Linked DNA regions of Youhaiella tibetensis. Each later gene encodes a partner of the first gene's protein in a complex. Links are inferred from orthologs where the notes say so. Each region holds a gene or a part of one and is shown in the gene's direction. Other genes may lie near its edges.

The links.
Region 2: the proteins of uvrA (region 1) and mfd are in contact, whole or in part, in a crystal structure (PDB 4DFC), measured with the Escherichia coli proteins. The link is inferred for Youhaiella tibetensis from one-to-one orthologs.

The regions. Positions count from the first base shown.
Region 1 is NZ_CP041690.1:2,337,204-2,342,849, forward strand. Bases 1,384-4,777 are described here. They hold uvrA (excinuclease ABC subunit UvrA), read left to right. Parts: upstream 1,384-1,691; coding sequence 1,692-4,577; downstream 4,578-4,777. In the rest of the region: FNA67_RS11330 (efflux RND transporter permease subunit), read left to right, coding at 1-147; FNA67_RS11335 (hypothetical protein), read left to right, coding at 144-671; FNA67_RS11340 (single-stranded DNA-binding protein), read right to left, coding at 747-1,247; FNA67_RS21930 (hypothetical protein), read left to right, coding at 4,782-4,934; FNA67_RS11350 (DUF1127 domain-containing protein), read left to right, coding at 5,132-5,281; FNA67_RS11355 (glutathione S-transferase family protein), read right to left, coding at 5,360-5,646. UniProt on the Escherichia coli protein: The UvrABC repair system catalyzes the recognition and processing of DNA lesions. UvrA is an ATPase and a DNA-binding protein. A damage recognition complex composed of 2 UvrA and 2 UvrB subunits scans DNA for abnormalities.
Region 2 is NZ_CP041690.1:2,106,157-2,111,374, forward strand. What follows is about bases 1,126-5,218. They hold mfd (transcription-repair coupling factor), read left to right. Parts: upstream 1,126-1,520; coding sequence 1,521-5,018; downstream 5,019-5,218. Other genes in these bases: FNA67_RS10240 (FAD assembly factor SdhE), read left to right, coding at 1,231-1,524; FNA67_RS10250 (invasion associated locus B family protein), read left to right, coding at 5,122-5,218. In the rest of the region: ATP-dependent DNA helicase RecG, read right to left, coding at 1-1,040. UniProt on the Escherichia coli protein: Couples transcription and DNA repair by recognizing RNA polymerase (RNAP) stalled at DNA lesions. Mediates ATP-dependent release of RNAP and its truncated transcript from the DNA, and recruitment of nucleotide excision repair machinery to the damaged site.

The DNA.
Region 1 (5,646 bases):
ACCTCCGGACTGCCGCAGGTCGCGCTGTTCGGTTCTTTGTTTGTGATAACCCTCGCTCTGGCACTGATCGGAGATGTGTTTATTCTCCCGGCCTTGCTCGTAGCTGGGGGCAAATTCTTTCATCCTCTTGGAGGCATCAAGAAATGAACAACGGCGGACCCCTGTGGCGCGCTCTTGCGCTCGCTGGTCTGATGGTCGCGGGCGCTGCTGCCCCCGCGATGGCTGCACAGGCCGACATCGAATTCCTGGGCAGCTACCTGGGTGACTGGAAAGGGCGCGGTCAGTTGCAGGGCGCAAACACCGAGACGGTGGTTTGCAAGCTCAACCTGACGGCGGCCAACAACAACACCAAGATCAACTATTCCGGCCGCTGCACCCTCGCGGGCAGCAACCTCGCCGTTAACGGCACGGTCGCCTATATCGACGCCAAGCGGCGCTACGAGGCCGTCATGACCTCCAATGCCTCGTTTACCGGCACGGCGATCGGCCAGCGCCAAGGCAACGGCGTCGTCTTCAACCTCCGGGAAAAAGAGCGCGACGAGGCCGCCAAGCGCGACATGACGATCACCTCGTCGATCTCGCTCCTCGACAACGCCATCATGGTCGAGTTCCTCGTCGTGGATGACGCCACCGGCGACACCATCCGCGCCAAGGTCCCCTTCGCCAAGTAATCCGGCGGAAAAGCCGGCCACCATTGAAAAAGGGCGGCCCTGCGGCCGCCCTTTTTCAATTCCGATCTCGTTCGCTCAGAACGGGATATCGTCATCCATTCCGCCGGATTCGAACGCCGGCGTGCTCGACGGACGGCGGCTCTGGCCGCCACCGCCGCTGGACTGACCGCCGAACCCGCCCTCGCCGCCGCGCGGACCCGAGAAGCCACCGCCCTCGTTGTCGCCGCGACCGTCGAGCATGGTCAGGTTCGAGTTGAAGTTCTGCAGCACCACCTCGGTGGAATAGCGGTCCTGGCCGCTCTGGTCCTGCCACTTGCGCGTCTGCAGCGCGCCTTCGATGTAGACCTTGCTGCCCTTGCGCAGATACTGCTCGGCTACCTTGGTGAGACCTTCATTGAAGATCACCACACGGTGCCACTCGGTCCGCTCCTTGCGCTCGCCGGTATTGCGATCTCGCCAGGTATCGGTCGTCGCCACGCTCAGGTTCACCACCTTGCCGCCGCTCGGCAGCGAGCGCACTTCCGGGTCGTTACCGAGATTGCCGATCAAGATGACCTTGTTTACGCTGCCCGCCATCGCCTGTCCTTCCGTACTCGTTTGGCTGGAGCCACCGGCTCCGCCGTTTGGCGCACTTTATGCGGTTGCACCTGTCCGCGCCCGCCCTGTTTTGAGGTTTCAACAGGCGCAGACCGCATTGTTCTCTATATGTTCCGTCAATGTCAGCAAATGTCAAGTAATCTGGGCGCTTTGCAGATGTGATCTGCGTGGATTCACCCTTGACCGAATCCACCCTGTTCCGCTTATGTTCTTTCCGCTAGTATATTGCCGCATCGTGGCCCGGCACGGGCTGCGACGAGATTGATGGGACTGCGGCGGCCACCTTGCGCTAAACAAGCCTGGCTTGCGAAACTGCGCCGGCGCGCCTATCTCCCGATCTTGGCTGCCAGCCAGGATCAGACCGCATCGTTACCCGTACGTTCGCTTCGCTCGACGGAGCGGCATAGAGCCGTGGACCAGAATATGCCCGACGCCAACAATCGTGAAATCGTCATCCGCGGTGCCAAGGAGCACAACCTCAAGTCCGTTGACCTGCGGCTGCCGCGCGACAAACTGATCGTGATGACGGGCCTGTCGGGTTCGGGCAAGTCCTCCCTGGCGTTCGACACCATCTATGCCGAAGGTCAGCGGCGCTATGTCGAGAGCCTCTCGGCCTACGCGCGCCAGTTCCTGGAAATGATGCAGAAGCCTGATGTCGAGCAGATCGACGGGCTCTCTCCGGCCATCTCGATCGAGCAGAAGACCACCTCGCGCAATCCGCGCTCGACCGTGGGCACCGTCACCGAGATCTACGATTACCTCCGCCTGCTCTACGCGCGCGTCGGCATCCCCTATTCGCCCGCCACCGGCCTTCCCATCGAGAGCCAGACTGTCTCCCAAATGGTAGACAAGGTTCTAGCCCTGCCCGAAGGCACGCGTCTCTACCTCCTCGCGCCAATGATCCGCGGCCGCAAGGGCGAGTACAAGCGCGAACTCAACGACCTGATGCGCAAGGGCTTCCAGCGCGTCAAGATCGACGGCGAGTTCTACGACATCGAGGACGCGCCGAGCCTCGACAAGAAGCTCAAGCATGACCTTGAAGTCGTGGTCGACCGCCTGGTCGTTTCCCCTGACATCGCTTCGCGCCTGGCCGAAAGCTTCGAGACGGCGCTCAAGCTTGCCGACGGCATCGCGCTGGTCGAATACGCCGACGAGAAGGAGGCCGATGGTTCGGCCAAGAGCATCACGTTCTCGGAAAAATTCGCCTGCCCGGTCTCCGGCTTCACGATTGCCGAGATCGAGCCGCGCCTCTTCTCGTTCAACAACCCGTTCGGCGCCTGTCCGGTATGCGATGGCCTGGGCACCGAGCGCAAGATCGACCCGGACCTTGTGGTTCCGGACGCATCGCTGTCGCTGCGCGACGGCGCCATCCTGCCATGGTCCAAGACTTCGGCTCCCTACTACCTGCAGACGCTCGAAGCGGTGGCGCGGCACTATGGCGCCTCCACCGGATCTGCGTGGGAGGATCTCTCCGATGACGTGCGCCAGGCCCTGCTCTACGGCACCGGCAAGACGCAGATCAATTTCGTCTACGACGACGGCCTGCGCACCTATAAGACCACCAAGCCCTTCGAAGGCGTGATCGGCAACCTCGAGCGCCGCTACAAGGAAACCGAATCCGCCGGCATGCGCGAAGAGATCGAGCGCTACATGTCCTCGGCGCCGTGCGTCGCCTGTAACGGCTATCGCTTGAAGCCCGAGGCTCTGGCGGTCAAGATCAACGGGCTCCACATCGGCCAGGTGACCGAAAAGTCGATCCGCAACGCCTCCGACTGGTTGAAGGAGCTGCCCCGGCACCTCAACGACAACCAGCGCACCATCGGCGAGCGCGTCCTCAAGGAAATCCGCGAGCGCCTGGATTTCCTAAACGACGTCGGCCTCGACTACCTGACCCTGGCCCGCAACTCCGGCTCGCTCTCGGGCGGCGAAAGCCAGCGCATCCGCCTGGCCAGCCAGATCGGTTCGGGCCTCACCGGCGTGCTCTACGTTCTCGACGAGCCCTCGATCGGCCTGCACCAGCGCGATAACGAACGCCTGCTCGAAACCCTGCGCCGGCTGCGCGACCTCGGCAACACCGTGATCGTGGTCGAACACGACGAAGACGCCATCCTGACCGCCGACTACGTTGTCGATATCGGCCCGGGCGCCGGCGTCCATGGCGGCCATATCGTGGCTGAAGGCACCCCACAGGATATCATCGACAATCCGGACAGCATCACCGGCGCCTATCTTTCGGGCCGCATGGGCATCCCCCTGCCCGCCGAGCGCCGCGAGCCGTCCAAGACCCGCAAACTCTCGCTCAAGGGCGCGACGGGCAACAACCTCAAGGATGTCTCGGTCGACGTTCCACTGGGCCTGTTCGTTGCCATCACCGGCGTCTCGGGCGGGGGCAAGTCGACACTGATGATCGACACCATGTACCAGGCCATCGCGCGCCGCCTCAACGGCGCTCGCGTGGTGCCGGCGCCTCACGAGGCGCTGACTGGCCTGGAGTTCCTCGACAAGGTCATCGATATCGACCAGAGCCCCATCGGGCGCACGCCCCGCTCGAACCCCGCCACCTATACCGGCGCCTTCACGCCGCTGCGCGAGTGGTTCGCCGGACTGCCGGAAGCCAAGGCCCGCGGTTACGGCCCGGGGCGCTTCTCCTTCAACGTCAAGGGCGGACGCTGCGAGAAGTGCGAGGGCGATGGCGTTCTCAAGATCGAGATGCACTTCTTGCCCGATGTCTACGTCACCTGCGACGTCTGCAAGGGCAAGCGCTACAACCGCGAGACGCTCGAGGTCCAGTTCAAGGGCAAGTCGATCTCCGATATCCTCGACATGACCATCGATGAGGGCGTGGAGTTCTTCGCCGCCGTGCCCTCGATCCGCGACAAGCTGGTGACGCTCCAGCGCGTCGGGCTGGGTTACGTCAAGATCGGCCAGCCCGCCACGACCCTCTCAGGCGGCGAAGCCCAACGCGTCAAGCTCTCCAAGGAGTTGTCCAAGCGCGCCACTGGCCGCACGCTCTATATGCTGGACGAACCCACGACTGGCCTGCACTTCCACGACGTGGCCAAGCTGCTCGAAGTCCTGCACGAACTGGTCGAGGGCGGCAACACGGTGGTCGTTATCGAGCACAACCTCGAGGTCATCAAGACGGCCGACTGGATCATCGATATGGGCCCGGAGGGCGGCGACGGCGGCGGCGAAGTTGTCGGCGTCGGCACGCCCGAAGATGTTGCAGCCAATCCAAGATCTTACACGGGCGCCTTCCTCAAGGAAGTCATGGCGCGCCGGCCACCGCGAAGTCAGGCGGCAGAGTGATGTGAGCAAGGGCGGCCTGGGTGCCGCCCTTTGTTTTTGGGCCATTCCCCTGCGGCAATCGTCGAAATTCCCCCATGTGTATGACGGGGGAATGAAGATCGGCATGCGTGATACGCATGGCCCGCTTGAGGTTTGAGGCATTTCATGACTGCGCGATTCAGCTCATCTTCCCCACTGGGGCAAACTCGGAAAGGAAGTGCGCAAATGTTTGTTAGAGCGGTCTGGCGCGTAAGGCGACTGGTCGACATCAAGCAGACATTGCGGGAAATGGACGTTCCGACGACGCGAGAGGCCGACATGCTCGGTCTCTGTGGGCCGGATTTTTCCAAGATGACCCGTGGTCTGTTCGACAAGTAGCTTACAACGCGAAATCCATGTTCGGGCGGCCGTCACGGGAAACCGGGCGGCCGCTTCGGTTTTCAGATTCTGAATTTCTGATGAACGCGCTTGAAAAGAGTTATGCGGATTTCGCATGTCAAATCTGAGCAATCACCCTCTGCTCAAATCAAGACCTCGGCACTAGATACAGTGCGTACGACGAAAGGAGACACCAAATGGACATTCGCAAGACCCTTCGCAAGTGGGCTGCCTACCAGCAGACCGTCCGTGAGCTGAACGCTCTCGACAACCGTCAGCTGACCGACCTCGGCATCACCCGCAGCGACATCTCCCGTATTGCGCGCGACCATGCCAGCACCCTCTAAAGGTTCGCTGACTGCCCGCATCGCGGAGAAGTTCAGAACACCCGCTCTCTAAGAGGCGGGTGTTCTTGTTTTTGGGCCCTAGAACGCCAGGCGCCCGACCAGTTCCTCGTAGGATACGCAAACGGCCGCCTGGAAAGCCTTGCGTTCCTTGAGCCGTTCATACCAGGCCTCGAAATGCGGCAAGCTCGGGCGCTCCACCGGCATGGTGAACCAGCGATAGAGCGAAACCCCAGCAACGATGTCGGCGTAGGTGAACTCCTTCCCACCCAGATACGGCACTCGTGAAAGGCGCTCGTCGAGCATTCGCTGCAATGCGGTCGTCTGGGCGATGCCCTTGTCGATGGCCCCCCGGTTCTGCTGGTCCA
Region 2 (5,218 bases), 230 kb from region 1 along the record:
GCCAGGGGCTTGAGCGTTCGGAAGTGCTGGGCGGCAAGCAACTCGGTGGGGGCCATCAACGTCGATTGCGCGCCCGATTCCGCCAGCGCCGCCATGGCCATTAGTGCGACCACCGTCTTGCCGGCGCCGACATCGCCCTGGAGCAGGCGCGACATGCGGTTGGAAGAGGCCAGGTCCTCCCTGATATCGGCAACGGCCTGCCTTTGGCCATCCGTCATCGAAAAGGGCAGGGCGGCCTCGATCCGTGACGTGATCTCGCCGGTAAAGGCGCGCGAGACGCCGCGCGCCGCCACGAGCTGGCTGCGCACGAGCTGCAGCGTCAACTGGCCGGCGAGGTATTCGTCATAGGCCAGCCGCTGGCGGGCAGGGCCCATGAGGTCCCCATCCTCGGGTTCCTGGGGCATGTGCACCTTGCCCATGGCCTCGCGGAAGCTCGGCCACTTGAAACGGTCGCGCGTCGCCTGCGGGATCCAGTCATCGAGCTCGGGGACGGTTTCCACGACCTGACGAACGACCTTGGTCAGCGCCTTGGAGGAAAGCCCCTGGGTGAGCGGATAGACCGGCTCGACCAGCGGCAGGGTCGCGAACTTGTCGGGCTCGACGATGTAGTCGGGGTGGGTGATCTGCTTTTCGCCGTTAAAGAAGCCGATCTGGCCCGAGACGTAGCGCTCCTCGCCGACCGGCAGGGCCTTCTCGATCCAGCCGCCCTCCGAACGAAAGAAGATGAGCTGGATGTCCCCGGTCTCGTCATGGGCGAGGACCCGGTGGGGAATGCCCTTGCGGCCACGCGGGGGCACGATGTGGCGGTCGACATGGAGTTTCAGCGTGACCGTGCCGCCCATCCAGGTATTGGCGACACCCACCATCTTGCGCCGGTCGACGACGCCGGACGGCATGTGCATGAGCACGTCGAGCGCGATGGCTTCCTGCCCGTCCGGGGCGCCGAAGAAGCGCGTGAGCAGGGCGGACAGGTGCGGGCCCACGCCCTTGAGGGAGTGAAGCGAACGGAACAGCGGATCGAGGGTCGAAGGTCTGGGCACGATTCTTCCTGGAGTCCGGCAAGGAGTAGAAGGTTTTGAGGTGGGGGAAAAGCGGACCGGGGTGCGCTTCCCTCCCCCTTGTGGGGAGGGAGACCTGCCGGCAAGATCGAAGGTCTCCCTCATCCAAATGTGTGACAACGGCCGTCTTTGCGCGTAAGAAGGCCTCCCACATCACTGAGTTGACCCGATCATGGCCCTTCAAAACAGCGCCGGTGAAGACACTGCTATGCGCCGCCGCCGCATGCGCTATCGCGCCTGGCACCGTGGAACCCGCGAGATGGACCTCATCCTTGGGCCCTATGCCGATGCCCATATCGAAGGCCTCCCCGAAGCGGAGCTCGACCGGCTCGAAAAGCTCATGAACGAGGAGGATACGGACCTGCTCAAGTGGATCATGGGCCAGGAGCCGGTGCCCGGCGACGTCGATGCCGAACTGCTCGCGGTGCTGGCCCGGTTCAACGACGCGAGGCTGGCGGGCATATGAGCCAGGTTCCGGTCCGCACCATCTCCAATGTCCCCGATGGCATGCAGGCGGTTGTCCTGGCGCGCCTGGTCGAGGAGCGCCTTAAGGCCGACCCCGAGGCGGCCGCCGCGGCAGTGTTCGTGGCGCGCGACGGGCGGCGCCTGCAGCGCATGGCCGAGACACTGGCGCAATTGCTGCCCGGCCACGCGATCCTCACCGTCCCCGCCTGGGACTGCCTGCCCTATGACCGTGTCTCGCCCAACACGGTGACGATCGCCGAGCGCATGAAGACCCTGGCGGCGCTGACAGACGGCTCGGCCAGGGGCGCAGTGGTGCTGACGGCCGTCAACGCGCTCGTCCAGCGGCTCATCCCGCGCGAGGTGACAGCAGGCATGTCCTTCTCGGCCGCGGCCGGCAAGGTCGTGGCCAGCGACAAGCTCATCGCCTGGGCGGCCAATAACGGCTACCTGCGCGTGCCCACGGTGCGCGAAGCCGGCGAATACGCCGTGCGCGGCGGCATCGTCGATCTCTTTCCGGCCGGCCAGGAAACCCCGCTGCGATTCGATTTCTTCGGCTCCCAGCTCGAAACCATCCGCACTTTCGACCCCGACAGCCAGCGCACGACCGGCAACATCAAGACGATCTCGCTGGCGCCGATGAGCGAGGCGGTGCTCGCCGAGGACACCATCCGGCGCTTCAGGCGCAATTACACGGCGACCTTCGGCGGCAATACCGCCGACGATCCGCTCTACGCCGCCGTCAGCGCCGGACAGCGCTTCCCGGGCGTCGAGCACTGGCTGCCGTTCTTCTATGAGGACATGAGCCGGCTGGCCGACTACACGGGCGACGCCCCGTTCGTCTTCGACGACCAGGCAAAGGAAGCCTTCGCCGAACGCCAGCAGCAGATCGCCGATTACTACGACGCCCGCCAGGAAGCGCGCCAGGCCCCCGCCGGCGCCACCTCGGGCGCACCCTATAAGCCCATCGAGCCGGGCCTGCTCTACGAGATGGAGGCGCCGGCCTATGCGCAGGCGGGCACCACCGTCGTCCAGCTCTCCCCGTTCTCGGCCCCGGGCGGCAGCAAGCGGGACGACGCCGGGGGACGCCTGGCCCACAATTTCGCCGCCGAGCGGCAGGCCGCCGACACCAATCTCTTCGAGGCGGTCGTCGACCTTCTCAAGAAGAACAGCCGGGCAGGGCGCCGCACCATCATCGCCTGCTGGTCGACGGGCACGCGCGACCGCATGGCCCAGGTGCTGCACGACCACGGGCTCAAGAACCCGCGCATGGCCGAAAACTGGCGCGACGCGGAGACCACCTCGGCCAATACCACCGCGCTGGTGGTGCTGGGCCTCGACACGGGCTTCGAGACCGACGACCTGCTGGTGCTTTCCGAGCAGGATATCCTGGGCGAGCGCATCCTGCGCCCGCAGCGCCGCAAGAAGGCCAGCGACGCGCTGACCGAGGCGGCAAGCCTGGCGGCCGGGGACCTGGTAGTCCATGTGGATCACGGCATCGGCCGGTTCGTGGGCCTCAAGGTCATCGAGGCGGGCGGGGCGCCCCACGAGTGCGTGGAGATCGAATACGCCAAGGGCGACAAGCTCTACCTGCCGGTCGAGAACATCGAACTGCTCTCGCGCTACGGCTCGGAAGAGACGGGGGCGGAGCTCGACCGGCTGGGCGGCGTCGCCTGGCAGGCCAAGAAGGGCCGGCTCAAGAAGCGCATCCGCGAGATGGCCGAGCAGCTCATCAAGATCGCGGCGGCGCGCCAGCTTACAAGATCCGACCCGATTGCGCTCCCCACCGGCGCCTACGAGGATTTTGCCGCGCGCTTCCCCTACGAGGAGACCGAGGACCAGCTCGTGGCCATCGAGGCCGTGCTGGACGACCTGACCTCCGGACGCGTCATGGACCGGCTGGTCTGCGGCGACGTCGGCTTCGGCAAGACCGAAGTGGCGCTTCGCGCCGCATTCGCCGTGGCCATGTCGGGCAAGCAGGTCGCCGTGGTCGTGCCGACGACGCTGCTGGCGCGCCAGCACCTGCGCACCTTCAAGGAGCGCTTCGCCGGCCTGCCGGTGAACGTCGCCGGCGCCTCGCGCCTGATCCCCTCCGCCGAACTCAAGGCGACCAAGGAGGGGCTCGAGAGCGGGCACGTCGATATCGTCGTCGGCACGCACGCGCTGCTCTCCAAATCCATCAAGTTCAAGGACCTGGGACTGCTCATCATCGATGAGGAGCAGCATTTCGGCGTCGGCCACAAGGAGCGCCTCAAGGAGCTCAAGGCCAACGTGCATGTGCTGACGCTGACGGCAACGCCGATCCCGCGCACGCTGCAGCTTGCCCTCACCGGGGTACGCGACCTCTCGCTGCTGGCGACGCCACCGGTGGATCGCCTGGCGGTGCGCACCTTCGTCTCGCCCTTCGATCCGCTCTCGATCCGCGAAGCGCTCCTGCGCGAAAAGTATCGTGGCGGACAGGCCTTCTATGTGGTGCCCCGCATCAAGGACCAGCCCGACATCGCCGAGTTCCTGACCCAGCAGGTGCCCGAAGTCTCGTTCGTGGTCGCCAACGGCCAGATGGCGCCGGGCGAGCTCGACGACATCATGAACGCCTTCTACGACGGCAAGTTCGACGTGCTGGTGGCAACGACCATCGTCGAATCGGGGCTGGATATCCCCAATGCCAATACGCTCGTCGTACATCGCGCCGACAATTTCGGCCTGGCCCAGCTCTACCAGATCCGCGGGCGTATCGGCCGCTCCAAGGCGCGCGCCTATGCGCTCTTCACCATCCCGCCCGACCGCAAGCTGACCGATACGGCCGAACGCCGGCTGGGCGTGCTGCAGTCGCTCGAAAGCCTGGGGGCCGGCTTCCAGCTCGCCAGCCACGACCTCGATATCCGCGGCGCGGGCAACCTGCTGGGCGAGGAGCAGTCGGGCCATATCCGCGAGGTCGGCTACGAGCTCTACCAATCCATGCTCGAAGAAGCCGTGGCCTCCCTGCGCTCGGGCGAAGAGGTCTACGAGGAAAAGGGCGAGTGGAGCCCGCAGATCTCCATCGGCATGCCGGTGATGATCCCCGAGTATTATGTGCCGGACCTGCAGCTGCGCATGCAGCTCTACCGGCGCCTGGGCGACCTCACCGATGCACGCGAGATCGACGCGGCCGGCGCCGAGCTCATCGACCGCTTCGGGCCGCTGCCCGAGGAAGTCGAAGCGCTGCTCAAGATCATCCTGGTCAAGTCGCTCTGCCGCGCCGCCAACGTCGAGAAGGTCGATGCCGGCCCCAAGGGCGCGATCATCACGTTCCGCAACAGCGAGTTCGCCGACCCGGTGGGACTGGTCAAGCTCGTCGCCGATCCGGGCCAGCAGGCTCGCGTGCGCCCCGATCAGAAAATTGTGTTCGCGCGCAACTGGCCGTCCGCCGACGCGCGCCTGAAGGGAACGGCGGCCATTCTGTCCCGGCTGGCCAAGCTTGCCGAGGCGGGCCGTGCTTCCGTCACAGTTTCCGGATAATGCTTTGGTTAATCGCTCCGGTCATGTTATTGCCCGAATTGCCCTTGATGGGCACCAATCAGAAGGTGGCCCAAACCACCACGAGAATTGCCAGGGAAACCCCATGAAGTTGAAAAATGCTCTCATCGCCGGTTTGGCGGCTACGGCGCTGATGTTGCCGTCCTTTGCCGCCCTGGCCCAGGATACCACTCCCGCTCCTG